3 regions of the Parabacteroides sp. AF48-14 genome follow, and region 1 is predicted to be linked to each of the others. Evidence: riboswitches for the same ligand, from Rfam matches in the RefSeq annotation. Region 1 holds a riboswitch; each other region holds the start of a gene.
The links. Region 1 has a riboswitch for thiamine pyrophosphate ahead of DW083_RS10845 (sulfide-dependent adenosine diphosphate thiazole synthase). Riboswitches for the same ligand answer to the same signal wherever they lie in the genome.

Region 1 (10,569 bases):
GCCGATCAGCAAGCTACTGACGCAATACGCCATTCCTGCCATTATTGCCATGACGGCCTCTTCGCTCTATAATATGGCTGACAGTATTTTTATCGGACATGGTGTCGGGGCGTTAGCGATCTCGGGCCTTGCCCTGACCTTTCCGTTGATGAATCTGGCTGCCGCTTTCGGTTCGCTGGTCGGGGTGGGGGCTTCCACACTGGTGTCTGTGAAGTTAGGGCAAAAGGATTACGAGGGGGCGAACCGGGTGTTGGGAAACGTGCTGGTGCTGAATGTGGTGTTAGGACTTGCGTTTACGCTGGCTTTCATGATGTTTCTCGATCCTATCCTCTATTTCTTCGGAGCAAGTGAGAATACGATCGGGTATGCGCGTGATTACATGAAAGTGATTCTGATGGGGAATGTGGTGACGCATATGTATTTAGGACTGAACTCAGTCCTGCGCTCTTCCGGCTTTCCGAAGATGGCTATGTATGCAACGCTGGCATCCGTGGTGATCAACTGTGTGTTGAATCCGCTCTTTATCTTCGGTTTCGGCTGGGGAATCAAGGGGTCGGCGTGGGCAACGGTTATCTCTCAGGTTATTTCCCTGACCGGACAATTGATCCATTTCTCCCGGCCGACACAACTCTTGCATTTTAAAAAGGGCATTTTCCGGCTGAAGAATGAGATTGTGAAAGGCATCCTCTACATCGGGCTGTCGCCTTTCCTGATGAACCTTTGCGCTTGTTTGATCGTAATCCTGATTAATCGGGGGCTGAAAGAACATGGGGGCGATATGGCGATTGGGGCATACGGGATCGTGAACCGGATTATATTTCTTTTTATTATGATTATCATGGGATTCAACCAGGGAATGCAGCCGATTGCCGGTTATAATTTCGGTGCCCGTCTGTATCCGCGTGTGACGGAGGTGACGAAGCTGACGATGAAGTGGGCGATTGGGGTGGCGACAACAGGTTTCCTGCTCTGCCAGCTGTTCCCTTCGATGATTGTCCGTATGTTTACAACCGATCCGGAGTTGATTGCGGCGGCTGTATCAGGCTTGCATATCGTCTTTGCCGTTTTTCCGATTGTCGGATTCCAGATGGTGGCGACGAACTTTTTCCTTTCTATCGGGATGTCGAAAAAGGCGATCTTTCTTTCGTTGACGCGTCAGTTGCTGTTCCTCGTACCCTGCCTGCTGATTCTTCCTCCCTGGCTTGGCACGTTGGGCGTCTGGATCAGTATTCCGATTGCCGATGCGACTGCCACCGCCGTGACCGCTGTTGTATTAATAAACCAGTTCAGGAAGTTTCGTGCTAAATAAAAAATGTATATCTTTGTGACAACACATACTATTTAGATAAACTAATATTCAATGTAAGTATGAGGACAAGAGCAGAATATCTGGAACTACTTCGCTGTTATAAACAACAGATGGCCGAACGATATGGTATTATCCGTTTGGGAATATTCGGTTCTGTTTCCCGTAATGAACAAAATATAGATAGCGATTTGGACGTTTGTGTAGAGATGAAGGAGCCGGATGGCTTTATTCTTCTAAATATTAAATACGAATTAGAAGAATTGCTGAACTGTAAGATTGACATAATTCGTCTTCGTGATAATATGAATATCTTACTAAAAAGAAATATAGAGAGGGACGGGATATATGTGTAAGGAAGAAGTTCTATTATTATTTAAACAAATCAGAGATTCGTTGTGTACGATTGTTACTCGTTCTATACCTGTAAATACAGCTGATGATTTTACTCATTCTCCTGATGGGATGATGAGATTGGATAGTATTTGTATGTTGTTGGTTACTATTGGTGAAGCAGTAAAGAATATTGATAAGTATACACATAAATCTCTTTTCTCAAAATATCCGGCAATAAGCTGGCGGAATGTGATGGGGCTGCGTGATATAATTGCACATCAGTATTTTAATGTGGATGCAGAAATAATTCTTCGTATCGTAAAAGTAAATGTTCCTCAATTACAGAATGAAATTGATCGCATTATAATAGATTTAGAGAAAGATGCATTAGAAGAGAATGCAGATAAATAGAAATAATTATGGACGACAATAAAATCATACTCACCATCGGCCGGCAGTTTGGCAGTGGTGGCCGCGAGATAGGGCAGAAGTTGGCAAAGGCGCTGGGTATTGCCTATTATGACAAACAACTGATGGCGATTGCTGCCAAGGAGAGCGGGCTCAGTGAAGAGTTTTTTGAGAAGGCTGACGAACGGGCATCCAGTGGGCTGGCATACGCTTTTACGATGGGCTATTCTTATATGGGGCTGTTTCCTCCGTATGCCGATGTGTTGTCTAACGACCGTTTGTTCCTCTACCAGAGCGATGCGATCCGGAACTTGGCGGAGAAAGGTTCTTGCATAATCGTGGGCCGATGCGCCGATTATATCTTGCGCGACGATCCGGATTGTTTGAGTTTCTTTATCCATAACAACAAAGAAAACCGGATCCAGCGGATTATCGAAAACCAGCATGTTACGGTGGAACAGGCGGAAGAGTTGATGACAAAAACCGACAAATCGCGTGCTGCCTACTATAACTATTATACGAATAAAGAATGGGGAGTTGCCTCGAGCTATAACTTCTCGATTGATGTTTCCGTGTTGGGAGTGGACGAAACAGTCGAGTTTATGAAAAGTTTTGTAGAACGGAAAATGAATAAACGCCCGCCGCATTTCGGATAATTTATTATCTTTGCAACCGACTTATCATAGGGGTGCCTTACTATCAGGCTGAGATTATACCCATAGAACCTGCCCGGGTAATGCCGTGAAGGGAAAAGGTAGAATTGCTAAATAAAGGGGAGCGTTACCTCTATGTGCTTCCCGATGTTTAAACTCTAATTATTATTTTGTATGGAACAGATTGTTTCAACAGGAATTATTGACTCTTACTTTGCGAAGTTGAAGAGTAATTTGTCTATTGATGTCGCTATTGTAGGCGGTGGCCCTTCCGGTATTGTTGCCGCTTATTACCTGGCTAAAGCCGGAAAGAAAGTTGCTTTGTTCGACCGTAAACTGGCTCCCGGTGGAGGTATGTGGGGCGGCGCCATGATGTTTAACGACATCGTCGTGCAGGAAGAAGCCATGCCGATCGTGAAAGAGTTGGGCGTTAGCTATAAGGATGCCGGTAACGGTACTTATATTATGGACTCCGTACACACCACTTCTGCATTGATCTATAACGCAACGAAGGCCGGTGCAACTATTTTCAACTGCTATTCTGTAGAAGACGTTGTGTTCCATAACGACGCCGTAGCCGGCGTGGTTGTGAACTGGGCTCCGGTCATCCGTGAAGGTATGCATGTGGACCCGCTGACGATCATGGCAAAGGCTGTTCTGGAAGGAACAGGTCACGATTGCGAAATTGCCCGCGTAGTTGCCCGCAAGAACGATATTAAATTGAACACTCCGACTGGCGGTGTGATCGGCGAACGTTCGTTGAACGTCGAGTTAGGCGAATCTACGACTGTCGAGAATACAAAGGAAATCTATCCGGGATTGTTCGTTTCCGGTATGGCTGCTAATGGTGTAAGCGGTAGTTTCCGTATGGGACCGATCTTCGGCGGTATGCTGATGAGCGGAAAGAAAGCGGCTGAACTTATCTGTGCGAAAATCGGTTAACACTTTCAACTATCAAAATGCTCTTTCAGAGCATTTTGATATGTTCCCGTTGTGCGTTGAAGAACTGGATGCGTTGTATTTCTCCGCTCACCGATATGTTGGTCGAGAAGCGTTTGAGAGATTTGATCCATTCCCGCTGGCTCTGACAGAACTCCTTGTCTTTAGAAGAGATCGAGTTGATCGAGAAGATGCGAATCATCCCGAATTCGAAATTCTTCATGCTGGCGTAGCTGTAAGTCGCTTCGAAATCAATATTCGAAATATAGATATTAACGTTCTTTCCGCTAATCGGATACTTGCCGATGGTTGCAATCTCTTCCAGTTCGTCAAGCAAATGAAAAAGTTCCTCTTTCAGTTTTGCAACTTCTTCTTCCGTGACTAAATGCATATCCTGAAAATATTTGATATCATTGACCAGGTGCTTGAAGATCAATTGATCCCATATGTAATTGGTCGTCTCGATTTCTTGGGAGATGTTGACAAATTTTTTTTGTGCATCGGCCAGTTCTTCCGTCAGTTGAAGTTCTGAGAAGTTTTTAACGCAGTTTACTTTCTCATGCTGATACATCCATTTGAACAAGCGGAAGCGTGAAAGATATTCATATCTCAGATAAAACGCTTGCGGTATCATATTGGATGCTGTGCAAAGATCGGATTCAGGATCACCGGCTATAGTTTCCAATACATCTGTGTAATGCCTGATGATAGATGAGTAGGTCTTTAGTGGTTCCGAATAATGCAAAAAGTTCAGATTGAACATGGCATTATTTGTAAAACCTGCACTGACGACCTGGTCCAGTGAAACGCCTAATTTTTTTGATAAGGTGGCTGCTTCTGCTAATGTAAAAGGTACCTCGCCTCTTAATCTGCGGTAGACAGCTTCTTTCCCGATGTATAAAATGTCCATTAATTCATTTGCGAGATTTGAACCATCGGGAATTTTCATTTTTAACGCTTCTATCAGATTATTGTTGAGTACATCTGTTGTCATTTTATTTCTCCCTATTAAATATGTATATGTAGTATTTACTCTTATAACGCAAGAAAGAGCCCTTTTGTTCCGAAAAATGAAATAAAAATGAATCAAAAGTCAATTATGAGAGTCAAATTGGCCTTATTCTTTAGATGTATAATTGCGTAGTAATGAAAAACTTCTTATTTTTGCATCACTAAGTATGAGAGCGAAACGGAAAATATATCAGTATGTGATGCTGCTTGTTAGTATCGTGGTGTTACTGTCGGTCGTTGTGCCGCATCATCACCATAGTAACGGGTTGCCGTGCTATAAATCGCTGTCGACCGAAGCGGCTCATGGCGGGCATGGCAGTTCGCAATCGCATGACTGCGGCTGCAACGGGCATAACATCGCGCTCTATACTTCTATCTTTTCACATACGACAGATGGAGATGCAAGCCAATATCTGTTCCCCTTGCTTGTACTTTTTGACTATATAAATCCTCCTGTTCCGGTATTCTATAAACTCTTATTTGAGAAAGACCGGTCCTTTTACATCGAGTCCCTGCATGATACGTGGATAATATCTGCGTCAGGGCTTCGTGCGCCTCCGTTCTATGTATAATTGATGATTGAGTGAAGTCGTGTCAAGAGTGTTAATTCCCGCTTTTGATGCAACCTTCTATCCTTATTATTTATTATCGAATATACATTAGACAAATCTATCAGAATGAAGAAGATATATTTAGCGTGGGTGATTTTCGCCTACCTGTTAGCGGGTTGCAGTGGGAATACTGCGACTCACGGAGAGCACGAACACGAAGCTCACGAGCATGAAGAAGGACATGATCACGATCATGAGGGGCATGACCATGAACACGAGGGACATGATCATGCACATGAAGAAGCCGGTGGAGGACATGCCGGAGAAATATCCTTTAAAAAGGCGCTTGCGGAAGCAGTCGGGCTGAAGACGCATAAAGTGGAACCGGGCGCATTCACGGATGTGATCAAAACAAGCGGCCGCGTGATGGCTGCCCAGGGAGAAGAGTCGGCTGTTGTCGCTACGGTTCCCGGTGTGGTGACATTCGGCAACCTGTCGTTTGTCGATGGAGCGGCTGTACGCAAGGGGCAGGCAATCCTGAGTCTTGCATCCAGCGGGCTGTCTGACGGAAATGTGGCAGCCAAAGCCAAATATGCGTATGAGAACGCAAAGAAGGAATATGAACGCATGGAAGCCTTGATAGGAGATAAGATCGTTTCAGCCAAAGATTTCGAGCAGGCACGCCTGAATTATGAGAATGCGAAAGTCGCCTGGGAAGCTGTTGCAGGAAAACAGACGGCTAACGGTGTTTCCGTTGTTTCGCCGATAAATGGCTATCTGAAGAACCTGCAAGTGAAGGAGGGTGATTATGTGACTGTCGGCCAGCCGTTGGCGACTATCTCACAGAATAATCGCCTGGTGCTGCGTGCAGAGGTTTCGGAGAAATATTATAACTATCTGCCTTCCGTGCAGTCTGCCAATTTCCGTACACCGTATGACAATGCGACTTATAAACTGTCCGACCTGCGCGGACGTCTGCTTTCGTATGGGAAGGCTTCCGATGCAAACTCGTTCTATGTGCCGGTAACGTTCGAGTTCGACAACAAAGGCGCTATCATTCCCGGTTCATTCGTCGAAATCTATCTGCTTACCGCACCGCTACAAAACGTGATAAGCGTTCCCGTCTCTGCACTTATCGAGGAGCAGGGCGTCTATTCTGTCTATGTTCGCGAGCATGAGGAAGCCTACAAGAAAGTGCCTGTGACGTTAGGAGCCGATAACGGTTCCGAAGTGCAGATCCTGAGCGGCCTGAAAGCCGGTGACGAAGTCGTGACCGAAGGCGCGTACCAGATCAAGTTAGCTTCTGCCTCTAATGCTATTCCTGCACATACACATAATCATTAATAAATTGACAATTGACAATGGAGAATTGACAATTAGTTTGTCACAGTCTTCTTAATTGTCAATTGTCAATTATCAATTGTCAATTAAATTATGTTGAACAAGATAATATATTACTCGCTGCATAACAGGCTGGTTGTACTGGTCTGTTCCCTGCTGCTGATGATTGCTGGAACATATACGGCGTTCCATACGGATGTGGATGTGTTCCCGGATTTGAATGCGCCGACTGTTGTTATCATGACGGAGGCGAATGGCATGGCGCCCGAAGAGGTGGAACGCCTGGTTACTTTCCCGGTGGAAACGGCTGTGAACGGTGCGATGGATGTGCGCCGTGTGCGTTCGTCTTCTACGACCGGTTTTTCGGTTGTCTGGGTTGAGTTCGATTGGGGGACGGATATTTACCGGGCCCGCCAAATTGTATCTGAGAAGCTGGCCGTTGTTGGTGAAAGCTTGCCGGAGAATGTCGGGAAACCGACATTAGGCCCGCAGTCTTCCATTCTGGGGGAAATGATGATTATCGGATTGACGGTTGACGATTCGACGGCTGTCACCACCCAAATGGACCTGCGTACGATTGCCGACTGGACAATCCGTCCGCGACTGCTTTCGACAGGCGGCGTGGCACAGGTGGCTGTGATTGGTGGAGACATTAAGGAATACCAGATTCTGCTCGATCCGGCTCGCATGAAGCATTACGGCGTCAGCTTGAATGAAGTCCTGACCGTAACTCGCAATATGAACCGGAATGCCAACGGTGGCGTACTCTATGAATACGATAACGAATACATCATCCGGGGCGTCCTTTCCACTGCCAAAGCGGAAGAGATCGGAAAAGGTGTTGTAAAGACTGTCGGCGATTTCCCTGTCCTCTTGGAGAATGTGGCGACGGTGAAGATCGGCGGCAAGAGCCCGAAACTCGGAACGGCTTCCGAACGGGCTAAACCGGCCGTGCTGATAACGGTCACCAAGCAGCCGAATACGAGTACGATCGACCTGACAGATAAGCTGGATGCGATTGTGGCGGATTTACAGAAAAACTTGCCGTCAGACGTGCATGTCTCGACGGATATCTTCCGCCAGAGCCGCTTCATCGACAGCTCTATCAATAACGTAAAGAATAGTCTGTTCGAGGGGAGCTTCTTTGTGGTGATCGTCCTCTTCCTCTTCCTGATGAATATCCGTACGACGGTGATTTCGCTGGTTGCCCTTCCTCTTTCCCTGTTGGTTTCCATTCTGGCGCTGCATTATATGGGATTGACCATAAACACCATGAGCCTGGGAGGTATGGCGATTGCGATCGGTTCGTTGGTGGATGATGCGATTGTCGACGTGGAGAATGTCTATAAGCGAATACGCGAGAACCGCTTGCTGCCGCCCGCAGAGCAGCGTTCCATTCTGGATGTCGTGTTCGACGCTTCCCGTGAGGTCCGTATGCCGATTCTTAATTCGACGTTGATTATCGTGGTCAGTTTCGTGCCCCTTTTCTTCCTGCACGGGATGGAAGGACGTATGTTGATCCCGTTGGGAATTGCTTTTATTGTGGCGTTGTTTGCCTCTACGGTTGTGGCGTTGACATTGACTCCGGTGTTGTGTAGTTACCTGCTGAACCGGAAGGCAACGGATAAGAGCATAGAGAAAGAAGCTTGGGTGGCCCGCAAGCTGAAAGGTGTATATGGCAAGGCACTGAACGGAGCATTAGCGCATAAAAAGATTGTGCTGGGCTGTACGATAGCCCTGTTCGTTGTTGCCCTGGGGACTTTCTTTACGTTGGGACGTAGCTTCCTGCCGCCGTTCAACGAAGGGTCGTTCACGATTAACGTCAGTTCCCTTCCGGGTATCTCCCTGGACGAATCGAACGAGATGGGACGCCGCGCGGAAGAATTGCTGATGCAGGTTCCCGAGATACAGACGGTTGCCCGTAAGACCGGACGCGCCGAGCTGGACGAACATGCCTTAGGCGTGAACGTATCCGAGATCGAGGCTCCTTTCATCCTGAAAGACCGTAGCCGCGACGCCGTCATGAACGATGTCCGCAAGAAGCTGTCGACTATCAGTGGCGCCAATATCGAAATCGGACAGCCGATCTCCCACCGTATCGATGCCATGCTTTCCGGTACGGAAGCGAATATCGCAATCAAGCTGTTCGGTACGGACCTGAACCTGATGTTTACGGTCGGCAACCAGATCAAGGAAGCCATTCAGGGCATCCCCGGCCTGATGGACCTGAAAGTGGAGCAGCAGATCGAACGCCCGCAGCTTACCATCACGCCGAAACGCGAACTGATGGCGCAATACGGTATCTCTTTGCCGGAGTTTGAAGAATATGTGAATGTCATGCTGGGCGGTGAAGCCGTCAGCCAAGTCTATGACGACGGCAAGACGTTCGACCTGACGGTCAAGACTTCCGACGAGAGCCGTGCGACGATGGAGGATATCCGTAACCTGATGATCGACGCCGGCGGGAAGAAAGTGCCGTTGAGCTATGTCGCCGAGATCCGTTCCGTGACAGGTCCGAACACGATTAACCGCGAGAATGTCCAGCGTAAGATCGTGATCAGCGGAAACGTTTCCGAACGCGACCTCCGCAGCGTCGTGAATGAGATCCAGCAAAAGGTGGACGCCTCCATTCAGTTGCCCGAAGGCTATCATATCGAATACGGCGGACAGTTCGAGAGCGAGCAGGCCGCCAGCCGTACGCTCCTGTTTACGTCGCTGATGTCCTTGCTTGTCATCTTCTTGCTACTTTATAACGAGTTTAAGGATGCGAAGGAGAGCGGAGTCGTCTTGCTGAACCTGCCGTTGGCGTTGATCGGCGGCGTGTTTATCCTGAAGCTGACTTCCGGCGAGGTGAGTATTCCTGCGATCATCGGTTTCATCTCCCTGTTCGGGATTGCCACCCGTAACGGTATGCTGCTGATCAGCCATTATACACATCTCCGGACAGTCGAGAATATGCCGTTAAAGCAAGCTGTCGTGCAAGGTTCCCTGGACCGTCTGAACCCGATCCTGATGACGGCGCTCAGTTCGGCTCTCGCCCTGATCCCGCTTGCCTTGAACGGCGACTTGCCCGGTAACGAGATACAGAGCCCGATGGCAACTGTTATCCTGGGAGGTTTGCTGACATCCACCTTCCTGAACGGCTTCATCATCCCGATTGTTTATTTATTAATGAATAAAGAAGATAAATAATGAAACGATTCATATTCACAATAGCATTCCTTTCTTCTATAATGGCCGCCGGTGCGCAGACCTCCATCGAGGAGGTCTTCGCAGCGTCGAGGCCAATAACAAGGAGTTGCAGGCGAACCACCAATTGGTGACGGCACAGAAGCTGGAAGCCCGGTTGGGAAATAACCTGCCCGACCCGTCCGTCTCCTATACGCACCAGTATGGGAATAAGGAGGGAATGGGCATACAGGGCGAGCTGGTCGCTTCCCAGTCTTTCGATTTCCCTTCTGTCTATGTGCAGAAGAATAAACTGTCGCAGGCGAAAGGAGAGGGCTTCGACCGGCAAGGGGCGGAAGTCCGCCAGCAAATCCTGTTGCAAGCCAAGGAAGTCTGCCTCGATCTGATCTTGTTGAACCAGCAGAAGAGCCTGCTGGACACCCGCCGGCAGAATGCCGAACAACTGTCCGCCCTCTATGCGACACGGTTGCAAAACGGCGATGCCAACGTGCTCGAAGTAAACAAAATCGACCTCGAACTGCTCAACGCGAAGAATGAAGCCCGCATGAACGAAGCCGCCCGCGTAGCCAAGCTGCGCGAGTTAGCGATGTTGAACGGCGGTATCGCGATCAACTTCACTGACACGGCTTATCTACCGGTGGAAGCCCCGCAGTCGTTCGTCGACCTGAAACAGGAAGCAGTTCCCGCCGACCGCCAGTTGCTTTCCCTGCAAAGCGAGAAGGCCGCCGCCCTGCGTCAGCTCAGCGTCAGTAAATCGCTGAACCTGCCGGGCTTCGAGTTGGGTTACCGTCTGAATACGGCTGCCGGAGGCGAACGCTTCAACGGCTTCCTGGTC
Region 2 (10,569 bases), on a different contig from region 1:
GAACTTTGCGATCTTGGCTTTCTCGAAATAATAACGCCAGTCCCAGCCTTCAGCCTCGAAGTTGCCGCCTTCTTTCTTGATTTCGGCATTGATATCGGCCAGTTCTTCTTTTGCTTTTGCCAATGCCGGTGTCCAAATCTTGTTCAACAGGTCGTAGACGTTCTTTTCGTTCTTTGCCATGTTTTCTTCCAGGACATATGCGGCAAAGTCTTCGTAACCTAATAACTTAGCCTTTTCCAAGCGGGCGGTAACCAGTTTTTTGATTACATCCTTATTGTCGTTTGCATTGTTGTTATTGCCACGGCTGATGTAGGCATTATAGATTTTCTCACGCAAAGCGCGGTTGTCTGCATATTGCAGGAACGGCATCACGCTCGGATTATGCAGCGTGAACACCCATTTCCCCTCCATTCCTGCCTCTTTGGCTGCGGCAGCTGCTGCGGCTACCAATGTTTCGGGCAGGCCGGAAAGGTCTTCCTTCTTATCGACAACCAGTTGGAAAGCATTCGTTTCTTTCAGCGTATTCTGTCCGAAAGTAAGCTCCAACAGGGAAATCTGCTCGTTCAGCTTACGAAGCTGGGCCTGCTTGTCAGCATCCAGATTGGCGCCGCCACGTACAAACCCTTTGTATGTTTCTTCCAGCAACTTCTTCTGTTCCTTGTTCAGATCGAATTTAGCCTGGTTCTCATATACGGATTTCACACGGGCAAAGAGTTTAGGATTCAGGCTGATGTCATCCGAATGTTTGGAAAGCAACGGTGAAAGTTCCTGTTCAAGCGCCTGGATTTCATCATTCGTATTAACACTGGCTTGTCCGCTGAAAGCATAGGCGACTTTCGTCAACAACTCTCCGCTCTGATCCAGTGCAACAATCGTATTTTCAAAAGTAGCCTCGTCCGGGTTATTGACGATAGCGTCTACTTCTGCAACATGCTCTTCCATCCCTTTCAGGAAGGCAGGCTTGTAGTGTTCAACCTTGATCTGATCAAATGGAGGAACACCAAACGGCGTCGTGTACTCGGTAAAGAAAGGATTTGCAACCGCTGTATCTGCGACATCGCCTTTCTTCGTGGAGTTACATGCCCCTAAAACAACTGCCAGACCGGCAGCCATAAGTGTTTTGTTCATGTCTGTACTATTAATTTATTCTAATGGCAAAGGTAGCCAATTCTACTAAAAATTGGTCTTTTTACCGGTTTCTCTTTTTAATTGTTCAAAACGCATCATCATCTGCCGCAGGCGGCGCGGTTCTTTTGTTGCCAGATTATTCTGCTGCCCCGGGTCCTCTTTGACGTTATACAATTGATAGCAATCGCTAAAGCCAGCAAATTCAGCTTCTTCCTTGTCGCCATAATAATCCGGATAAGGCGGGATCATCACCCAATCACCCTGGCGGAAAGCATAATTATAATAACCTTCAATCACCAGTTCACGCCGTCCCTGATCACTATTGCCCAAAAAGACCGGCAACGTATTCTGGCTATCCGTCTTATCCGGATAAGCCTGTCCCGTGAGTGCTGCCAACGAGGCCAAAAGATCCATTTGGCAAACCAAAGCATCCGATACGCCCGGTTTAACCGCCGCCGGCCAGCGGAGCAGGAAAGGAATACAAGTTCCTCCGTCATACAAACTCGTCTTGCCACCGCGGTAAGGACCGGCAATCTTATGGTTTCCGACCAACTCGACCGCCTGATCCTGATAGCCGTCGTCCAGGACAGGACCGTTATCGCTTGAGAAAATAACCAACGTATTTTCCGTCAGTCCGAGCCGGTCCATCTCTTTCAGAAACTCCGTCACACACCAATCCGCTTCCAGAATCACGTCTCCACGCGGTCCCATACCGGATTTACCGGCAAACTTCTGATTCGGCACGCGGGGCACATGCGGCTGATGCAATCCGTAATACAGGAAAAACGGCTTGTCCTTATTTTCCTTCATGAAAGTCTTGGCTTTTTCAAGGAAAAGTTCTGCCATATCTTCGTCTTTCCATTGAGCCGCCTTTCCGCCTTTCTGGAAACCGATACGGGGAACGCCGTTCACAATCGCTCCGGCATGCCCTACGCTCGGATGCATACGCAACAGCTCCGGATTGTCCTTACCGGTCGGCTCGCCGGGGAAGTTTTCCCGATAGCTGACATACAAAGGATCGTCCGGCTGCAAACCGACACCTTTGCCGTTTTCAATAAAGATACAGGGAACCCGGTCATTGGTTGCCGCCTGGATAAACGAATAGTCATAACCGATTTCTTTTGCTCCCGGATAGACCGTTTTATTCCAGTCTACCGCTCCGTCGCCCAATCCCAAATGCCATTTGCCGACCGAACCGGTCACATAACCGGCCTGCTTCAGGACTTTCGGCAATGTCACCTGCTGCGTATTGATAATCAATGCTGCATTTCCCGGAAGAATCTTGGCTTCCGTGTTTGTCCAGGGATAAAGACCGGTCAACAGGGAATAGCGGCTCGGCGTGGAAGTTGCCGCCGTACAATAGCCTTGTGTAAAGCGCAGTCCTTCATTGGCGATCCGGTCCATGCCGGGAGTACTGATAGCTGTCGCGCCGTAACAACTGAGGTCTCCATATCCCAAATCGTCGGCAACAATCACGACGATATTCGGCTTCTGCGGCGAAGTCTGTGCCAGAAGCGGTAAAGAGAAAGCACCCATCAAGGGGAGTAAACAGTGTTTCATTTGCTTATTTTGTATTTGAGCGTTAGATTATAACAGTCTTAACTTAAAACATGTAATAATCCGCAAATATAATGATAGTAGTGAAATGCTGTTACACATTTTTCGCTAATATTGCACTTGTACAAATAAAATTATTGATGAAAATGAACAGAATTTGCGAACTTTTCGATATTCAATATCCGGTTATACAGGGTGGAATGGTTTGGTGCAGTGGTTGGAGGCTTGCTTCCGCAGTCAGTAATGCAGGCGGTTTAGGTCTGATCGGCGCCGGTTCCATGCACCCGGACGTCCTGCGTGACCATATCCGCAAATGCCAGGCTGCGACCGACAAGCCTTTCGGGGTAAATGTGCCTTTGATGTATCCGGAAATCGACGCATTAATGAATATATTGGTAGAGGAAAATGTAAAGATCGTTTTCACCTCTGCCGGAAATCCCAAAACATGGACCGGATTTCTGAAGGAACACAGAATGAAAGTCGCCCACGTAGTCAGCAGTTCCAAGTTTGCCGCCAAATGCGAACAGGCCGGTGTCGACGCCATAGTTGCCGAAGGCTTTGAAGCCGGCGGGCATAACGGGCGTGAAGAGACAACCACGCTATGCCTGATTCCGGCGGTACGTCGTGCGACCACTCTCCCGCTAATGGCTGCCGGAGGCATCGGAACCGGCGATGCGATGCTGGCAACTTTCGCTTTAGGGGCCGAAGGTGTACAAATCGGAACCCGTTTTGCCCTGACGAAGGAAAGCTCGGCACACGAGAACTTCAAGAACCTCTGTCTGAACCTGAATGAAGGCGACACGAAGCTCCTGTTGAAGAAACTCTCTCCCACCCGTCTGGTCAAAGGTGATTTTACGACAGCTGTCGAAGAAGCCGAGGCCCGTGGCGCTTCCGTCGAGGAAATGAAAGAGCTGTTAGGAAAAGGACGTGCTAAAAAAGGTATTTTTGAAGGGAACCTCCAAGAAGGCGAACTCGAAATCGGTCAAGTAGCATCCTTATTCCGGGAATCGCAAACTGTAGCAGAGGTCATGAAAGAGATTTTGGATGATTTTCAAGCAGGAGTGGAAAAATTGAATCATTTTTAATATTATCTTTGCAAGCAAGAATTAAGGGATTCAAACAAATAATTAACGTACTTAAATTAACGCTATGAGTATTATAGTTCTAATACTGATTGTTGAAACAGCACTTTGTATCATACTTCTGTTATCCTGGATCAGAAACAAGAAAAAGCAAGCGGCATATAAAGCCAGAGAAGCCGAAATTACGGACTTTCAGTTATTCTGCCTGAATATATTGGACAATATGCCTTTCCCTGTACTTGTCAAAGATATCAACGATGATTTCAAATATAAGTTTTGGAACAAAGAAGCTGAACTTCAATCCGGCAAAAAGCAAAGTGAAGTATTAGGGCATTCCGATATCGATATCTTTGGTGAAGAGCGTGGTTTGAGATACCGAAAAATAGACGAACAACTGGTAAAAGACAAAAAAGAATATCGCTCGGAAGAGGATTATCTTACTCCTGATGGGGTTTTACACAAAACAATTGTGAGCAAATCGGTTGTATCGTTAGGGAATGACCATTGGCTTCTCATTGCCCGTTGGGACATTACCAAGATAAAAGAATACGAACAAGAATTAATTCAGGCAAAAGAGAAACTGGAAAATGTCATCAAGACGCAGGATTTGGTGCTCAACAGCATTAATTTCGGACTTGTTTATGTAGACAAAAACTATGTTGTGCAATGGGAATCAACAGCCAGCCTGAATAATATAGCTAAAGGGCGGAGGTATATAGCGGGAAAAGTATGTTACGAAACTGTGATGGGGCGTCAGAGTCCTTGCCCGCATTGCGCATTAAGTGATACGGTTGAGAAAGGCAAACCTGTTCGCCACGAGATAACCGAAGGGGATACGACTATCGAGATCAGCGCCATACCGGTCTACTCAAACGACGGAAGCGAAATGTTGGGCGGCTTGATGAAACTCGAAGATATTTCAGATAAGAAACGGATCGAACATTTGCTCTATGAAGTAAAGAAAGCGGATGAAGCAAACCAACTGAAATCAGCTTTCTTAGCGAATATGAGCCACGAAATCCGTACGCCTTTGAATGCTATTGTCGGCTTCTCCAATCTTCTGGCCGAAACCGACGATCCCGAAGAGAAGAAAGAATTTGTTCATATCATTACATCAAATAACGAGTTATTGCTTCAGTTGATCAATGACATCATCGATATGTCCAAGATAGAAGCGGGAACACTTGATTTTAACTATTCCGACACGGATATTAACCTGTTGATGGAAGACCTCTGCCAGCAAATGCAGCTGAAAAATCAAAGGCCGGACAGTGTTAAGATCGAATTTGTACAAAAGCAGCCGGAATGTATTATCCATACGGACCAAAACCGTGTTATGCAGGTAATGATTAACTTTATGACCAATGCCATGAAATTCACAGAACAGGGCAGTATTACCTTCGGCTATGAAAAATCTGAAAAAGAGATTTACTTTTTTGTTAAAGATACTGGAATCGGAATCCCAGCCGAAAAGAAAGACAAAGTATTCGAACGCTTTGTCAAGCTGAACACTTTCGTCCAGGGAACAGGGCTTGGGCTTCCTATTTGTGCCATGATCATCGAGAAATTCGGAGGAATAATAGGTGTAGATTCCAAGGAAGGCGAAGGGTCCACTTTCTGGTTCCGGTTGCCAATCTGATTTTGAACTGATTTTTTTTGTACTTTTGCTACGTACAAACTAAAAAAGTCAATGCTTAAACGTCTATTTGTATCTGCAGGAATTCCCTTTTTTGTTCTGTCTTTATCTGTTAAAGCTCAAGAACAAGGTCATGTTATTACGACAGATAGCACAGCCCGGAAAGAGGTTATCACCGTTGACGGTGTGGAACTGAACGAAAGGCAATTAAAACGCTACTACCGTCAATTGCGTAAAGACTCCATTCGTGCACATAAAAATATATGGTGGTCCGTTCTCGGAGGACCTTCTTATACACCGGAAGCTTCATTCGGTGTTGGAGGTGCAGTCTTAGCCAGTTTCCGGATAAACAAACAAGATACTGTTTCGCAACGGTCCTTTCTGCCTGCCGGTCTGAATCTGTCGCTGAACGGAACAATTGTTGTTGCCGGTGCAGGAACATTTTTCTTCAATGAAAACCGTTTTCGCATTTACGTAAGTTATGGTTACAGGAATGAGCCTTCGCATTACTATGGCAAAGGATTTGAAAAGGCTGAAAATCTGGAACGGAGCGATTCGACGACCAAATTCCACCGAAACTATTTCCAACTGTATCCGCGTTTTGTATGGGAAGTACGGCCCCATTTCTATTTAGGCGGCCTGTTCGATCTGAATTATACACGGGCATCGGATATAAATCCGGTAATGGAAGAAGATCCTTATTTCCGGAAATTTAAAAGCAAATATTTCAATGTCGGTATCGGCGGGCTCATTCAATATGATACCCGTGATGATGTTGCAACTCCTACACGAGGGATGTTGTTAGGTACAAACGTCAAATTGTTTGGAAAATATCTTGGAGGTGCCTATAATTATGAAATCATCGAACTCGAATATCGCCAATTCAAGAACGTATTCCGTCCGCGCAGTACGCTCGCCTGGATCGCCAAAAGCCAAATCGGCATGGGAGATATTCCTTTTACGGAGTTGCCGACATTCGGTTCTCCCTTCGACCTTCGCGGCTATTATATGGGCAAATACCGGGATAAATCGATGGCTTACGGAATTGTCGAATATCGCCATATGTTCGGTTCACCGGCAAAATACAAAAGCGGTAACTTCTGGGCGAAATGCGGTTTTGTAGCCTGGGCCGGAACCGGGACGATCGGGGAAACTCCTTTTGACTGGAACAAGTGGAAATTCAATTTCGGTGCCGGACTCCGTTTCCAGATGCAGCCGGGAAAGAATTTCAGGCTGGATATCGGCAAAGAGCCCGGACAACCGGGGATGCAGGTCTATATGAATATGACGGAAGCATTCTGATCAGAACGACAGTCGCATCATAAAACGAACACCCTTCGTCTGGATACCCGGATTATCACGATAGTTCAGACGCCAGACATAATCCAGACGAAGGAACTTTAAGATGTTTTCCACACCGACACTGGCTTCCATATAAGGCGCTTTTCCCAATGTATAAGTATCGTCGGGGAAGAGATATAAGCCGTCTCCACCATTCATCGGATTATTCTTTTCAGTCAGATGTCCCCACAAGCCGCGGAAACAGAAGACTTCCCTCCACTTCAGTTTCTTTATCATCGGTATACGGTTCAGCAGGTTACCGTTCATGTAATACGTCAAATCCCAAGATGCATATTCATCGTTGATGAACTCCATCGCGTTCATATTCGTATATGACTCCGGCTGGATCGTATAAGAAAGGTTGGCATTCGGCAAGATCAACAATGGATAAGGTACTTTGTTCCAGACTTTTCCCGCTTTGGTTATAATATCGATATAACCGAAAGCCGAGAACCAGAAACGTTTCTGAATGCCGATATCCGTACGCTGGTAATCGTACGACGACCCCAACAGGTTTTTCTTCGCCATCACATGGCTGAAATTGAAGATCAGCGCATCGAAAGTAATCGGGTAACGAAGGTTACGCGTCTGATAGAACTTCTCATCCTTTGCATAACGGAATTTCAGTTCCAACTCCGTCATGTCATAACTCTTAGTAGGCGTAATGATCCCATCCGGACCAATACGGTCGAATACAGCATACTCGGTAGCATATTCACGGCGGTTACGGACAACGGCCCCATAAGCCAAACCATTATAATGCTCATGATAGTAAGTCAACTCGGCCTGCCGCAAATAAGTGGCACGCGTATCTTTCTGACGTTTCCACGCCAGGAACATATTATCTTTGCTGGCATACATATATTGCTGTCCCAACTGGTTGATGTCGTACATGTATTCCAGACGGATCGAGTTCAACGGGAACTCCTTACGATATTCCTTACGGTCGTTGAACGAATATTCGACAAGAGCGTCATATTTCAGCTTTTCATCTTTTGTCCCATACGCCATATAGCCGTCAAAGAACAAGTTTTTACTGAATGCCGTCGTCGTTGTTCCTCCCACACGGAAGCGGGCTCCTTCGATCGCATTACCACTGATCGCCGTATTCATCGGACCAAACTCGAACTTACTTTTCAACGGGTCCTTATTCGTCGGGATATAACCGGAAACGAGGATCGATACGATCTGTTCCGTTATGTAAAAGATCGGAACGGAGCGGAATTTCGCCATCAACTTCTCGACGGAATTGGGATTCTTCTTAATCCCCTCTTCCGGACGGTTGCTTATCCAGAATTCATCCGTCTGCCGATAAGCGTCTTTCAGCGTAATAACAGGCGCACTCTCCTTAAACACCTGGGCCTGTTCGACATCCGGCTCCTTAAACGACTGGTTGCTGTAAACATTCAGGCGCCGCGCATACATGCCTTTGGACTTTTCGCTTAACTTGAAATTGACATTGATATCGTCTTTCGTAATGATACGGGTACTGTCCGGCGTACGTTCGAACGTCTGTTCGATTGTCATTCCGGATACGAAGTTCAAGTTGATATCTTTGGGAACGTTAAGGATCGCTTTCTGCACAAAGAATGTGGAGTCGAGCGTGACAAACAGATGCCCGGTAAAACCGAATGTCTCCGAATTGAAGGGGACAAACCCCAGATCCACGCAGTTCCGCCCGTTCACCTCCAGCGTGTCGAGCAGATAATATTTGTAATAGTTCGGTCCGATTGTAGAAAGCGGGCTTACAAACCGTTGCAGAAACAAAGGAATATCGTTTTTAAAGATATCGACTTCCCGGAAAACCTCGTTCAGGAACTGCTGGATACCGTCGCGGGAGAATATTTCATCCACACCGGATGCTTTGCTGCCTTTGACAACCCGTTTTTCCGACTTCGGCTCTTTGCGATAATAAACCGTTTCGACCTTTTCCCTTTCCGAAACCGGCAGAATAGTCGTGCCAACATCGAGTGTATCGACAAAATCAACCAGGAAATCAAACTTGCCCGGCTTTCCGTCTTTTTTGGGTTTAGGATGGAAATCGTTCATCGCAAAGACCATCTTCTCATACTGATCGTATTGAAAATAGTCATGATTACGAGGGTCATTGCTTTCACGTGAAGCAATCACCTGTTTTACAAAGGTCACAGCCGGATTCTCCTTTTTGCTGTATTTCTCCTTTTTCGGCTTGACAACGACCTCATTCAACGCGATTCCGTTCGGCGCTAATTGTATTTTCAGATTATTGGTCCTGCCCGGAGTGACTCCCACTTCTTTTGTATCATATCCCAGATAAGAAACAACCAAGGTTCGGTTGGCATTCGGAGTAGAGAATGTGAAATTCCCGTCCCCGTCAGTTGCCGTTCCTATCGTCGTTCCTTTGAATATAAGAGATACATAAGGTAATCCTTCCCCAGTAATCGAGTCGGTCACTATTCCTTTTATTATCGTATTCTGTCCATTTGCTATCCATACCACAAATAAGGATGCCAGCAAAAAAACAATCTTTTTCCCCATCACAATTTTCTATCCTTAGATTTCTACTTTATCCCTAATTAAACGCTGCAAAAGTATAACAGTTTATTTTTACAGAGTGTTCCAAAACGTGCACATAATCTTCCAATTGAAAAAAATTCTTTCTACCTTTGCCTGTTGAAAGGGGTGCCATACTGTAAACGGGCTGAGATTATACCTGTGAACCTGATGCGGGTAATGCCGCCGTAGGAAAAAACAGACAAGGCTTTTCCCTCCTTTTTATATATAAATGAAAACAAACACAATGTTTCGCTATCCGGTAGCACTTACAATTGCCGGTTCAGACAGCGGCGGCGGTGCAGGAATACAGGCGGACCTGAAGACATTTTCAGCATTAGGCGTATTCGGAGCTTCTGTAATAACATCCATTACCGCCCAGAATACAACGGGTGTAAGGGGGATACAGGCTGTTTCGCCGGAAATAGTGGAAGGACAGATAAATGCCGTATTCGAGGATATAACGGTCGATGCCGTAAAAATCGGGATGTTGCATAACCGGGAAGCTGCCGGGATTGTAGCCTGTGCGATCGACCGTTTTTCGCTTTCAAAAGTAATTCTCGACCCTGTCATGATTTCGACAAGCGGCAGCAAGCTGATGGAAGACGAGACGATCGAAGTCATTGTAAACGAATTGTTCCCTAAGGTCATGTTAGTAACTCCGAATATAGACGAAGCTGCTTTCCTGTCAGGCATGCCGATACGGAATGAAGAAGAGATGGAAAAAGCCGCTCAAGAGCTTTTAGCCCGGGGATGCCGTGCCGTCCTGATGAAAGGCGGCCACCTGGAAGGAAGCGAAAGGGCCGATATCCTGTTCACGAAGGATGCGGCCCCTCTCCGACTGGTTGTCCCGGCTGTTCAGACACAAAACACGCATGGCACAGGATGCACACTGTCTTCCGCAATTGCCGCTTATATGGCTTTGGGTAAAGAATTGCCGGATGCCGTAAGGTTGGCAAAAGAATATGTAACAGCCGCCCTTGAGGCCGGTGCCGACGTGCAGACCGGACACGGGCATGGGCCTATGAACCATCTGTTCGCTCCCGTTCCGTTGATAAAAATAAAAGCATGAAAAAGCTGATTGTAATCACGACACCGGGCTTCTTTCCGGGAGAAAACATCATTCTCACCCGGCTTTTTGAAGAAGGAATGCAATCTCTCCACTTGCGTAAGCCGGAAGGAAAGATTGACGAACTGCGCCGGCTGCTGGATAAAATACCGGCCGTCCACTATCCGAAAATCGTGCTCCACGACTGCTTTTCGCTGGCAACAGATTACGGCTTGGGAGGCGTG
Region 3 (10,569 bases), on a different contig from region 1:
CTGTCCGGTGTTTGCCGCATTGATACGGAAATAAGTACTCAATTCCATCGGGCAACGTACCCCTTTCGGGATATAGACAAACGAGCCATCGGAAAAGACAGCCGAGTTCAGTGCGGCAAAGAAATTATCACGATAGCCGACTACGCTTCCCAAGTATTTCTGTACCAGGTCAGGATGATGCTGGACAGCTTCGCTGAAGGAGCAGAAGATAATACCTTTCTCGGCCAGTGTCTCCTTAAACGTCGTCTTTACAGATACGCTATCCATTACGGCATCGACAGCCATTCCGCTAAGTTGTGCCCGTTCATGCAAAGGGATGCCCAGCTTATCGAAAGTCTTCATCAATTCCGGGTCAACCTCATCAAGGCTTTTCGGCCCTTCCTTCTTCTTCGGGGCAGCGTAATAGATAATATCCTGATAGTCGATAGCCGGAATATCGAGGTGAGGCCAAGTAGGCATCTCTAACGTCTGCCAATGACGGAAGGCTTTCAAGCGGAACTCGAGCAACCACTCCGGTTCATTCTTCTTGGCAGAAATAATACGAACGGTCTCCTCATCCAATCCACGATGAATCACCTCCGTATCGATATCGGTAACAAACCCGTATTTATAATCACCGGTCGTTACCTCATTCAATATATCGTTTGAATCTTCCATTATACATTATATATTATTAAACCAACTGCTTACTCTTCCTTAAAAAACAAATTTTGGAAGTAAATAGTTGGGATTATCTCTTTAACTGAATTATAAAAGCGGGATTCGACCTTTGTCTGGCGGGGAATCAAAACCGATCCCCTGTCTATCATCTCCATACCGTTTAGCAAAAGACTGATAAAAAGCATCATAAAACAAAGTCCGAAAACACCTCCTGCCAGATGGTTCAATACGCTAAGCGGCGTAGCCCCTACCACCCGGTGCAGAATCTCCCCTGCCAGCAACACGACGCCCACGATCAGCAGAAACCCCGCCACATAACTGAGCACCGTCACTCCCTGTTCGGGGAACCACCCCAACGCCAGAATATACCCTCTGAGCCAGAGCGCCGCTTTCGTACAGAAGAAAATTCCGACTAATAGGGCTATAAGCGAAACAACCTGTTTGATGACTCCATCAAACAGGCCTTTCACAAATCCTATTCCTGCCAGACATAGCAATGTAATGTCCAACCAGTTCATGTTTATAACGTCTTCTTGATTTCTGTTTCTTCGTACGCTTCGATGATATCGCCAACCTGAATATCATTGTAGTTTACAAGGTTCAAACCACAATCCAATCCGGCAACCACTTCTTTCACGTCATCTTTAAAACGCTTCAAAGATTCCAGTTCTCCCGCATGAACCACGATACCGTCGCGAATCACACGTACCTTATTAGAACGTTTGATCTTACCTTCACGTACCATACATCCGGCAATCGTACCCACTTTCGTGATCTTGAATACCTGAAGTACTTCCACATTGGCAGTGATCTCTTCTTTGATTTCCGGAGAAAGCATACCTTCCATTGCACTCTTCACTTCTTCGATTGCGTCGTAGATAATCGAGTACAGACGGATTTCGACGCCATCCTTTTCAGCCATTCGGCGTGCAGGCAATGCCGGACGCACCTGGAATCCAATGATGATAGCATCTGATGCGGCAGCCAGTACGACATCCGATTCGGAAATCTGGCCGACAGCCTTATGAATAACGTTCACCTGGATTTCTTCTGTCGACAGACGGATCAACGAGTCGGACAGAGCTTCAACGGAACCATCCACGTCACCCTTCACGATCACGTTCAATTCCTGGAAGTTACCCACTGCAATACGACGGCCGATATCATCCAATGTAAGCATCTTCTGCGTACGCAGGCCCAACTCACGCTGCAACTGCTCACGGCGGTTGGCGATCTCGCGGGCTTCCTGATCTGTTTCCAGTACGTTGAATGTATCACCGGCCTGTGGAGCACCGTTCAATCCCAGGATCAGAGCCGGTTCGGAAGGACCGGCCTTTTCGATACGCTGGTTACGTTCGTTGAACATAGCCTTTACACGACCGAAGTGTGTACCGGCCAGCACGATATCTCCCACTTTCAAAGTTCCGTTTTCAACCAATACGGTAGAAACATATCCGCGTCCCTTATCCAGGGAAGACTCGATAATAGAACCTACGGCACGCCTCTTCGGGTTTGCCTTCAAGTCGAGCAAATCCGCTTCCAACAATACTTTCTCCAACAGTTCCTCTACACCGATACCCTTCTTGGCTGATATTTCCTGGCTCTGGTATTTACCACCCCAGTCTTCCACCAGGTAGTTCATGTTAGCCAGTTCCTCCTTAATCTTTTCCGGATTGGCATGCGGTTTATCGATCTTGTTGATAGCAAAGACGATAGGAACACTGGCAGCCGAAGCATGATTGATCGCTTCAATCGTCTGCGGCATGACATTATCGTCGGCAGCCACAATGATAATCGCGATATCCGTTACTTTGGCACCACGGGCACGCATAGCGGTAAACGCCTCGTGGCCCGGAGTATCCAGGAATGTAATACGGCGTCCGCTCTGCAGCTTCACGTTGTAAGCACCGATGTGCTGTGTGATACCTCCGGCCTCACCGGCAATTACATTTGCATTACGGATGTTATCTAATAAAGAAGTTTTACCATGGTCGACGTGTCCCATCACGGTTACGATAGGCGGACGCGCAACCCAGTCTTCTTCATTATCGTCTTCTTCATCGGCCTTAATGGCTTCCACCACTTCGGCACTTACATATTCTGTCTTGAAGCCGAATTCTTCAGCTACAATATTAATAGTCTCCGCATCCAGTCGCTGGTTGATGGAAACCATGATACCGATACTCATACAAGTAGCGATAACCTGGGTTACAGGAACGTCCATCATGTTGGCAAGGTCATTGGCTGTAACGAATTCCGTCAGCTTCAGGATCTTGCTTTCCATTTCCTCCTGTTCCATCAATTCGTGCTCACGTTTCTGCACGGCATCACGTTTGTCACGACGGTACTTGGCACCTTTGTTATTCTTGTTTCCTTTGTTGGTCAGGCGAGCCAGTGTCTCTTTTACCTGCTTCTGTACATCTTCCTCACTGATCTCCGCCTTCACCGGCTTGCGCAAGCGGGGTTTACGATCGTCATTCGAATGATTCGGACGTGTCGGACGCGCGTTCGTTCCCGGTGTATTGTTAACATCTACCCGGTCTTTCTTAATACGGTTACGCTTTTTCTTTGCATCCTGATTACCTTCGCCCGGTTTGACAGGAGCACCGGGTCTTGCTGTTGCATCTTTCGGTCCCTTGTTGAAAGGACCGTTACCCGACTGTCCCGGTTTATTACCGGCAAACCTCTCACGTTTGTCATCACGTTCCTTCTTCCGCTCTTCTTTAGTCTTCTTCTTAGGGCGGGTAGACTGATTTAATGCATTCAGGTCAATCTTCCCTGTCACCTTGATTTTAGACTCGAACTTCGGAGTATTCAACCGGAATAACTCATCGTCAGACCCGCCATCGGCAGAAGCCGCCGGCTCTTCAGTATTTACGGTCGTTGACTCTATGGTTGCTGTTTTCGGCTCCTCTACAGGCTCCGGTTTAACCACTTCTGCTGGTTCCTTTTCCACTACTATAACTTTTTCTTCTTTTTTCTCCTCTGGCTGCTGTGTTACTTCCGGAACTTTCACCTCAGGCACTTTTACTTCCGGGGTTTTCACCTCCGGAGCCGGAGCTTCAGCAGTTTTTGCAGCAGGAGCCTCCACTGGCACCTCTACTTTCTTTTCCACAGGAGCAGAAACCGGTTCAGGTCGTTCTTCCTGTGTTCTTTTATGCGGTCTGTCCAGATCGATCCGGCCCTTTGTAACAATTTTGGGCTTGAATTCTTCCGGTATCACAGTCTTTATTTCCGAATTCCTTTCTTCTTTCACAGAAGCAATTTCCTTATGAGGGCGTTCGGGCACAACCCGCTCACGCTCACGCCCTCCGTCCGGTAAATCTTTACCAAACTCTTTTACGAGCAAAGCATACTGTTCATCACCGATTCGCGTGTTGGGATTGTTATCCTCAACCTCGAACCCTTTCTTGCGTAAGAAGTCAACAACTGTGTTGATTCCTACATTTAATTTCCTTTGTACTTGTATTAATTTTATGGGCATATCAAACTTTGTCGTAATACTTATTCCTGAGTTTCATCCTCTTCTTTTTCTTCTCTCTCTTCAACCTCTTCTTCAAATTCGGCAGATAAGATAGCAAGTACCTCGTCAACAGTCTGTTCTTCGAGGTCGGCACGTTCAATTATCTCGTCGCGGCTCATCGCTAACACGCTCTTCGCAGTATAGCATCCTGTATTTTTCAGCGCTTCGATAACCCAAGCATCGATTTCATCCGAGAATTCATCCAGATAGATATCTTCTTCATCTGCACCTTCCACATCGCGGAATACGTCAATTGCATATTCGGTCAACATACAGGCCAGTTTGATATTCAAACCACCCTTACCGATAGCCAATGAAACTTCTTCAGGACGAAGATAAACCTCTGCCTTATGTTCTTCTTCGTTCACTCGTATAGAGGAAATTTTAGCCGGGCTTAATGCACGCTGGATAAACAGCGATACATTGGATGTATAATTAATTACATCGATATTCTCGTTTCTCAGCTCGCGAACGATACCGTGAATACGGGAACCCTTCATTCCGACGCAGGCGCCAACCGGATCGATACGGTCGTCGTACGACTCTACGGCTACTTTTGCTCTCTCTCCCGGAATACGGGCTATTGCCTTGATAGTGATCAGACCATCATTGATTTCAGGCACTTCGAGTTCAAACAAACGCTGCAGGAATAATTTGTCTGTACGGGAAAGAATAATCTTCGGATTGTTGTTGTAGTTATCCACCCGTTGTACGATTGCACGTACTGTCTCACCTTTGCGGTAAAAGTCTGTCGGGATCTGTTCTGTTTTCGGGAGCAGCAACTCATTACCCTCGTCATCAAGCAACAGGATTTCTTTCTTCCATACCTGATAAACATCGGCAGCAATGATGTTACCGATTTTATCTTTATATTTAGCAAATAAGCTGTCTTTCTGTAATTCAAGTATTTTTGAAGCTAACGTCTGACGCAGGTTCAGGATGGCACGACGTCCGAAGTCTGCAAAATGCACTTCGTCGGTTACTTCTTCGCCGACTTCGCAATCAGCGTCGATCTTACGGGCCTCAGTCAATGTCAGCTGAAGGTTAGAGTCTTCCAGTTCGTCATCTGCAACAACCGTACGGTTTCTCCAGATTTCAAAGTCTCCTTTCTCAGGATTGATAATTACGTCGTAATTTTCATCCGTACCGAACATTTTAGCGATCACGTTGCGGAATGAGTCTTCCAACACGCTGATCATCGTATCCTTATCTATATTCTTCAACTCCTTGAACTCAGCAAGTGTGTCAATCATACTGATTGTTTCCTCTTTCTTGGCCATAATCTTTTACTTGAATCTTATTAAGTATTTTGTATATTTTATTTCATCGAATGTATATGACTGGTCTTCCTGTACAGTCACCTTACGCTTGGCACCTTCGGGTTTTACCTGTTTTTCAACAGTTACGACTACCCCGTTTTCATCGGCCGATTTCAATACACCTGCCAACTTCGTACCGTTTTTAAGCAGCATTTCCACTTCATTGCCTATATTTTTCACATACTGGCGAAGCACTTTAAACGGAGATGTTATACCGGCGGAACCCACTTCAAGCTCGAAGTCTTCCGCATCCCGGTCCAAGTGACCTTCCACATAACGGCTCAACTCCACACAGTCGTCGATGCAAACACCCTCATCATTATCTATCTCTATGATAATCAGGTTACCCGGTTTAATTACTACGTCTACCAAATAATTGTCGGAAGAAGCTAATTTCTCTTCAACCAACTGACTTATTACGTCCTTTTCAATCATACACATACAGTTAAGAACAAAAGAAGGGGACTGCCCGCCCCCTCCTCATCTTCGCTTAATCGCCCGCAAATATACAAATAATCAATGAGTTTTCAAACAAATATTATTATTTCTTTCATATCCGTATCAGATATTGTAAGATTCCCTCTTTTTACGTTTCTTTGTACCCGAATTCAAAAGGGGTGCTTATGGTTCAATACCATAGGCTGAGAACATACCCATATTACCTGTACGGATAATGCCGGCGTAGGGAATTGAAAAACCAAGCCTTCCGGGCTTGCATGGTATATTTCTTCCGACACTCCTTTTCACCGTTCGTTTATTTTATTTAGGTTATCAAAAAAACAAAGGATGAAAAGTGTATTTATTTTAGCCTCATCATGGGCTGTACTGACTGCGCAGGGAATAACTGTCGAACCTGCCGATTCACTGAAAATTTCCAAAGACGTATCACTGGATGAAGTTGTTGTAACAGCAACCAAAGTTGCCAAAGGAACGCCTGTCGCCTACAGCGAGTTAACACAAGACGAACTGAAACGACGGAACGACGGACAAGGTATCCCCTACCTGATCCTACAATCACCGTCTGTTATCATGACTTCGGATGCCGGAACGGGTATCGGTTACTCCGGTTTCCGCATTCGCGGAACAGATGCCAACCGTATCAATATCACTGTCAACGGAGTACCCGTGAACGACTCGGAGTCGCATACCGTCTTCTGGGTGAATATGCCCGATTTCGCCTCTTCGGTTGACAATATCCAGATACAGCGCGGCGCCGGGACTTCTACCAATGGGGCTGCCGCATTCGGTGCAACTGTCTCTATGCAGACACAAAAATCGGAACTGAAGCCCTACGCCGAATATTCGGTATCAGCCGGCTCGTTCGGAACTGTCAAGAATACAGTCAAGTTCGGTACCGGACTTCTCAATGACCATTTTGTTTTCGACGCCCGTTATTCCAATATCCAAAGCGACGGCTACATAGATCGGGCCGATGCCAATATGCATTCCTACTTCGCATCGGCCGCCTATTACGGAGACAACACGCTGATTCGTTTCCAGACATTCGGCAGTATCGAAAAAACCTATCAGGCATGGACCGGTGTTCCGTCCTATATGCTGGATTCCAACCGCACATACAATCCTTGCGGTGAATATAAAGAAGACGGAGTAACCAAATACTACAAAAACCAGACGGACAACTATCGGCAGCAAAACTACCATCTGACCGCCAGCCAGCGCTTAAGCGATCTCTGGAACATGAACCTGACTCTCCATTACACACACGGAGCAGGTTACTATGAAGATTATAAAGGCGGCGCCAAGTTTAAAAGCTACAAACTGAATCCTTATATCAACAGCCAAGGCGATACGATCACCAAGACGGATCTCGTTCGCCGCAAATGGCTGGAAAATGATTTCTATGGCGCCATCTACAGTGCCAATTTCCGGGGCGAACGCCTGCAATTCTCAGTAGGAGCCGCTGTCAACCGTTATGACGGCAACCATTTCGGCCGCGTCATGTGGGCAAAACAATCGAACAGCCTTCCCGAACCTGATTATGAATACTACCGCAATACCGGCAATAAGCTGGACTATAATATGTACACAAAGGCCAACTACCAATTCCATCCTCACCTGAACGGCTACCTGGATATGCAATACCGAGGCATCCACTATACAATCAAAGGAAGTGACGATAAAGCCGGTGACAACGTAAATATCAATAAATACTGGAACTTCTTCAACCCCAAAGCGGGTATTAATTTCCAAAAAGACGGGCACAATGCTTTCGTCTCATTCTCCGTAGCCAACCGCGAACCCAACCGGGACAACTTCACAGAGGCCGGCCCGGACGAACGTCCGCAACATGAAACCTTATACGACTACGAAGCAGGCTATGGTTTCGGAAATTCCCGTTTTCACGTCGGTGCAAACCTTTATTTCATGGACTATAGCAACCAATTAATCCTGACCGGTAAGATCAGTGAAATCGGTGAAGCCCTTACCTCCAATATCAAAGACAGCTACCGCATGGGGATCGAGTTGACCGGAGGCGTGGAAATCGCCCGTTGGCTGGATTGGAGCGGGAACCTGACATTGAGCCGGAACAAAATCAAGAATTTCACAGAAAGCATCGAAGTGTACGAAACCCTCCCTAACGGCGATTGGGGCTATCAGCGTGAGGATCACAATAAGCTGGGAACGACCAATATCGCTTTTTCACCGGATATCATCGCCAACAGCATGTTCAACTTCAATTGGAAACAACTCAGTGCAAGCTTTAACTCCCAGTTTGTCGGACGCCAATATATCGACAATACTTCCAGCAAAGACCGCTCCATCAATCCTTACTTTGTAAGCAATCTGCGTGTCGGCTATGTCTTCAAGCCGAAGTTTATGAAAGAAATCGCTCTTGATGTCACAATAAACAATATATTTAACGAGCAATACGAGACGAATGCCTGGGTTTACTCAGCAATGGTCGACGGTGAGCGTTACAAAGAAGACGGCTATTTCACCCAGGCGGGGATAAATGCCATGGGCCGGGTAACATTCAAGTTTTAAACAATGGAACAACTATTGGAATATTTCGGAGTATTGACGGGGTTGCTTTATCTGCTTTTAGAGATCAGGCAGCATCGTGCCATGTGGGTAGTCGGCTTCCTGACTTCCCTGGTCTATGTGTTCGTCTTTTTCTTTTCAAAAATATATGCCGACATGGGGTTGAACATCTATTATGTCGCAATCAGCATATATGGCTTCTGGCAATGGACCCGTAAAAAAGCTATAAACGAAGGAAAAACAGATCAGAACACCCCGGCAAATGAAGCAATCCTCTATCGCAACATGACGTTCCCACTTTTTACGGGAATAATCCTCGCAATCCTTGCAATTTATGCCTTAATCTATTATATCCTGCATAATTTCACCGATTCGCCTATCCCTGCCGGTGATGCGTTTACCACTGCCGTCGGGATCGTCGCCACCTGGATGCTGGCCCGCCGGATCATCGAGCATTGGATATTCTGGATCATCGTCAACTGCGTATCCGTCTATCTTTATTACCTGCGTGGACTATACCCCACCATGTTTCTATATATTTGCTATGCCATACTGGCCGCAGTCGGATTATACACCTGGAAAAAGAAAGGAATAAAAACAAATGATAGCACCTTATAATTGCGTCGTCGTCGCAAACGGCACTTTTCCACAAACCGCTTTGCCGCTCCGCCTGCTGCGCGAAGCCTCTGTCGTCATAGCCTGCGACGGAGCCGTACAAGCTTTGCATGATGCTGGCATCACCCCGACAGCCATTGTCGGTGATCTGGACAGCATTCAACCCCGCTTCCGGGAACTGTATGCCGGCCGTATCCACATCGTAGAAGACCAGGAAATAAACGACCTGACAAAATCCGTCCGTTTTGCCCGCCAATCCGGAGAAAAAGAGGTCCTGATATTGGGAGCCACCGGGTTACGCGAAGACCATACACTGGGCAACATTTCCCTGTTGGCTGATTATGCCTCCCTGTTCGACCGTGTGGAAATGCTTTCGGACTATGGCATCTTCACCCCCATCCGGCAAACAACAACGCTGGACAGCCACCCCGGGCAGCAAGTATCCCTTTTCTCCCTCTCCCCCTGCGGCAGGATAACGACATCCGGTCTCCGCTGGCCGATAAACGACCGCCAGCTGACAGCTTGGTGGCAAGGGACTCTCAACGAAGCGACAGGAGACAGCTTCACCATCACCCTTTCGCCCGGCAGCCCGGTCTTAGTCTACCGCACCCTGTAAACGAATAGTTCATTTCTAAGAAAAAGTGAGCTATCCCGTTCTCGCGCTTGACGCGGGATCGCATTAAAACCGACCGTATAAACAACTGATTGACAAGGACTGTTCTACTGCGGCCCCGAGTCAAGCGCGGGGACAGGGCAGTTTTGACACATCCCTAAGCTCAAAAACCGTTCGTTGAAACGAAACGGCAAAAGAGAGCCTGCGGCGGAGGACTTATTGTATAAAACGCGTTTTTCAGAGTAAAAAAACATCCGAAACCGAACAAATGCTAATCTACTTTTCTGCTATCAAAAAGGGGCTTTTTCCTATGATCTGGCACCTTATCGCCATGAAGAGGGACTTTATCGCTCTGATCCGGAACTTTGTTGCTCTGAAGGTTGACTTCATATAGCGCGAAGTCAACCTTCAGAGCGATGAAGCGTTACTTCAAGGGAATTTTCTGCGCACCTCACAGCAATAAGCCTCCAAAATTTCCTTGGGATATTTGGAACGCTGTCCGTCTTTGTTCGCAAATAATCGATTCTCCGGGAGTTAAGGTTTATCACATTGTCGGCGTTTTCATCTTTCGATAATCAAATTGTACACTTTTCGCAATGGACTCGGCACCACATTTTCTCTGCAGTCAGCCGAGCCGGTTAAAATCATGAAAAGAGTCAATCCAAAATCGATCAAGATTTCGGATGAAATAGAAAAACAGTCGAAACAGGGGGTTAATGTATATTTTTCAATTTGCAGAAGATCCAAAACTAAGAAAAAGTGAGCTATCCCGTACAAAAAAAAGTCCCGAAGGGATCTAAGATCAGCCTTCGGGACAAAATACACCCTCAATTTTA

Region 2: it holds a riboswitch for thiamine pyrophosphate, as region 1 does, so the genes downstream of both, thiD (bifunctional hydroxymethylpyrimidine kinase/phosphomethylpyrimidine kinase) here and DW083_RS10845 (sulfide-dependent adenosine diphosphate thiazole synthase) in region 1, are expected to answer to the same signal.
Region 3: it holds a riboswitch for thiamine pyrophosphate, as region 1 does, so the genes downstream of both, DW083_RS04720 (TonB-dependent receptor) here and DW083_RS10845 (sulfide-dependent adenosine diphosphate thiazole synthase) in region 1, are expected to answer to the same signal.

The regions. Positions count from the first base shown of each region.
Region 1 is NZ_QUDI01000020.1:21,546-32,114, forward strand. Features, by position in the region: gene DW083_RS10825 (MATE family efflux transporter) at 1-1,309, shown strand, start outside; gene DW083_RS10830 (nucleotidyltransferase family protein) at 1,369-1,662, shown strand; gene DW083_RS10835 (DUF86 domain-containing protein) at 1,655-2,053, shown strand; gene DW083_RS10840 (AAA family ATPase) at 2,062-2,706, shown strand; TPP riboswitch at 2,725-2,818, shown strand; gene DW083_RS10845 (sulfide-dependent adenosine diphosphate thiazole synthase) at 2,878-3,645, shown strand; gene DW083_RS10850 (hypothetical protein) at 3,671-4,636, opposite strand; gene DW083_RS10855 (DUF6769 family protein) at 4,821-5,225, shown strand; gene DW083_RS10860 (efflux RND transporter periplasmic adaptor subunit) at 5,331-6,548, shown strand; gene DW083_RS10865 (efflux RND transporter permease subunit) at 6,639-9,737, shown strand; partial or broken gene DW083_RS10870 (TolC family protein) at 9,737-10,569, shown strand, end outside.
Region 2 is NZ_QUDI01000046.1:2,961-13,529, reverse strand. Features, by position in the region: gene DW083_RS18130 (M3 family metallopeptidase) at 1-1,128, opposite strand, end outside; gene DW083_RS18125 (arylsulfatase) at 1,174-2,664, opposite strand; gene DW083_RS18120 (nitronate monooxygenase family protein) at 2,832-3,770, shown strand; gene DW083_RS18115 (ATP-binding protein) at 3,835-5,406, shown strand; gene DW083_RS18110 (BamA/TamA family outer membrane protein) at 5,458-6,705, shown strand; gene DW083_RS18105 (DUF5686 and carboxypeptidase-like regulatory domain-containing protein) at 6,706-9,261, opposite strand; TPP riboswitch at 9,392-9,488, shown strand; gene thiD (bifunctional hydroxymethylpyrimidine kinase/phosphomethylpyrimidine kinase) at 9,509-10,348, shown strand; gene DW083_RS18095 (thiamine phosphate synthase) at 10,345-10,569, shown strand, end outside.
Region 3 is NZ_QUDI01000007.1:30,682-41,250, reverse strand. Features, by position in the region: gene sufB (Fe-S cluster assembly protein SufB) at 1-657, opposite strand, end outside; gene DW083_RS04740 (CvpA family protein) at 687-1,178, opposite strand; gene infB (translation initiation factor IF-2) at 1,181-4,144, opposite strand; gene nusA (transcription termination factor NusA) at 4,165-5,463, opposite strand; gene rimP (ribosome assembly cofactor RimP) at 5,470-5,937, opposite strand; TPP riboswitch at 6,106-6,207, shown strand; gene DW083_RS04720 (TonB-dependent receptor) at 6,289-8,508, shown strand; gene pnuC (nicotinamide riboside transporter PnuC) at 8,512-9,123, shown strand; gene DW083_RS04710 (thiamine diphosphokinase) at 9,107-9,736, shown strand.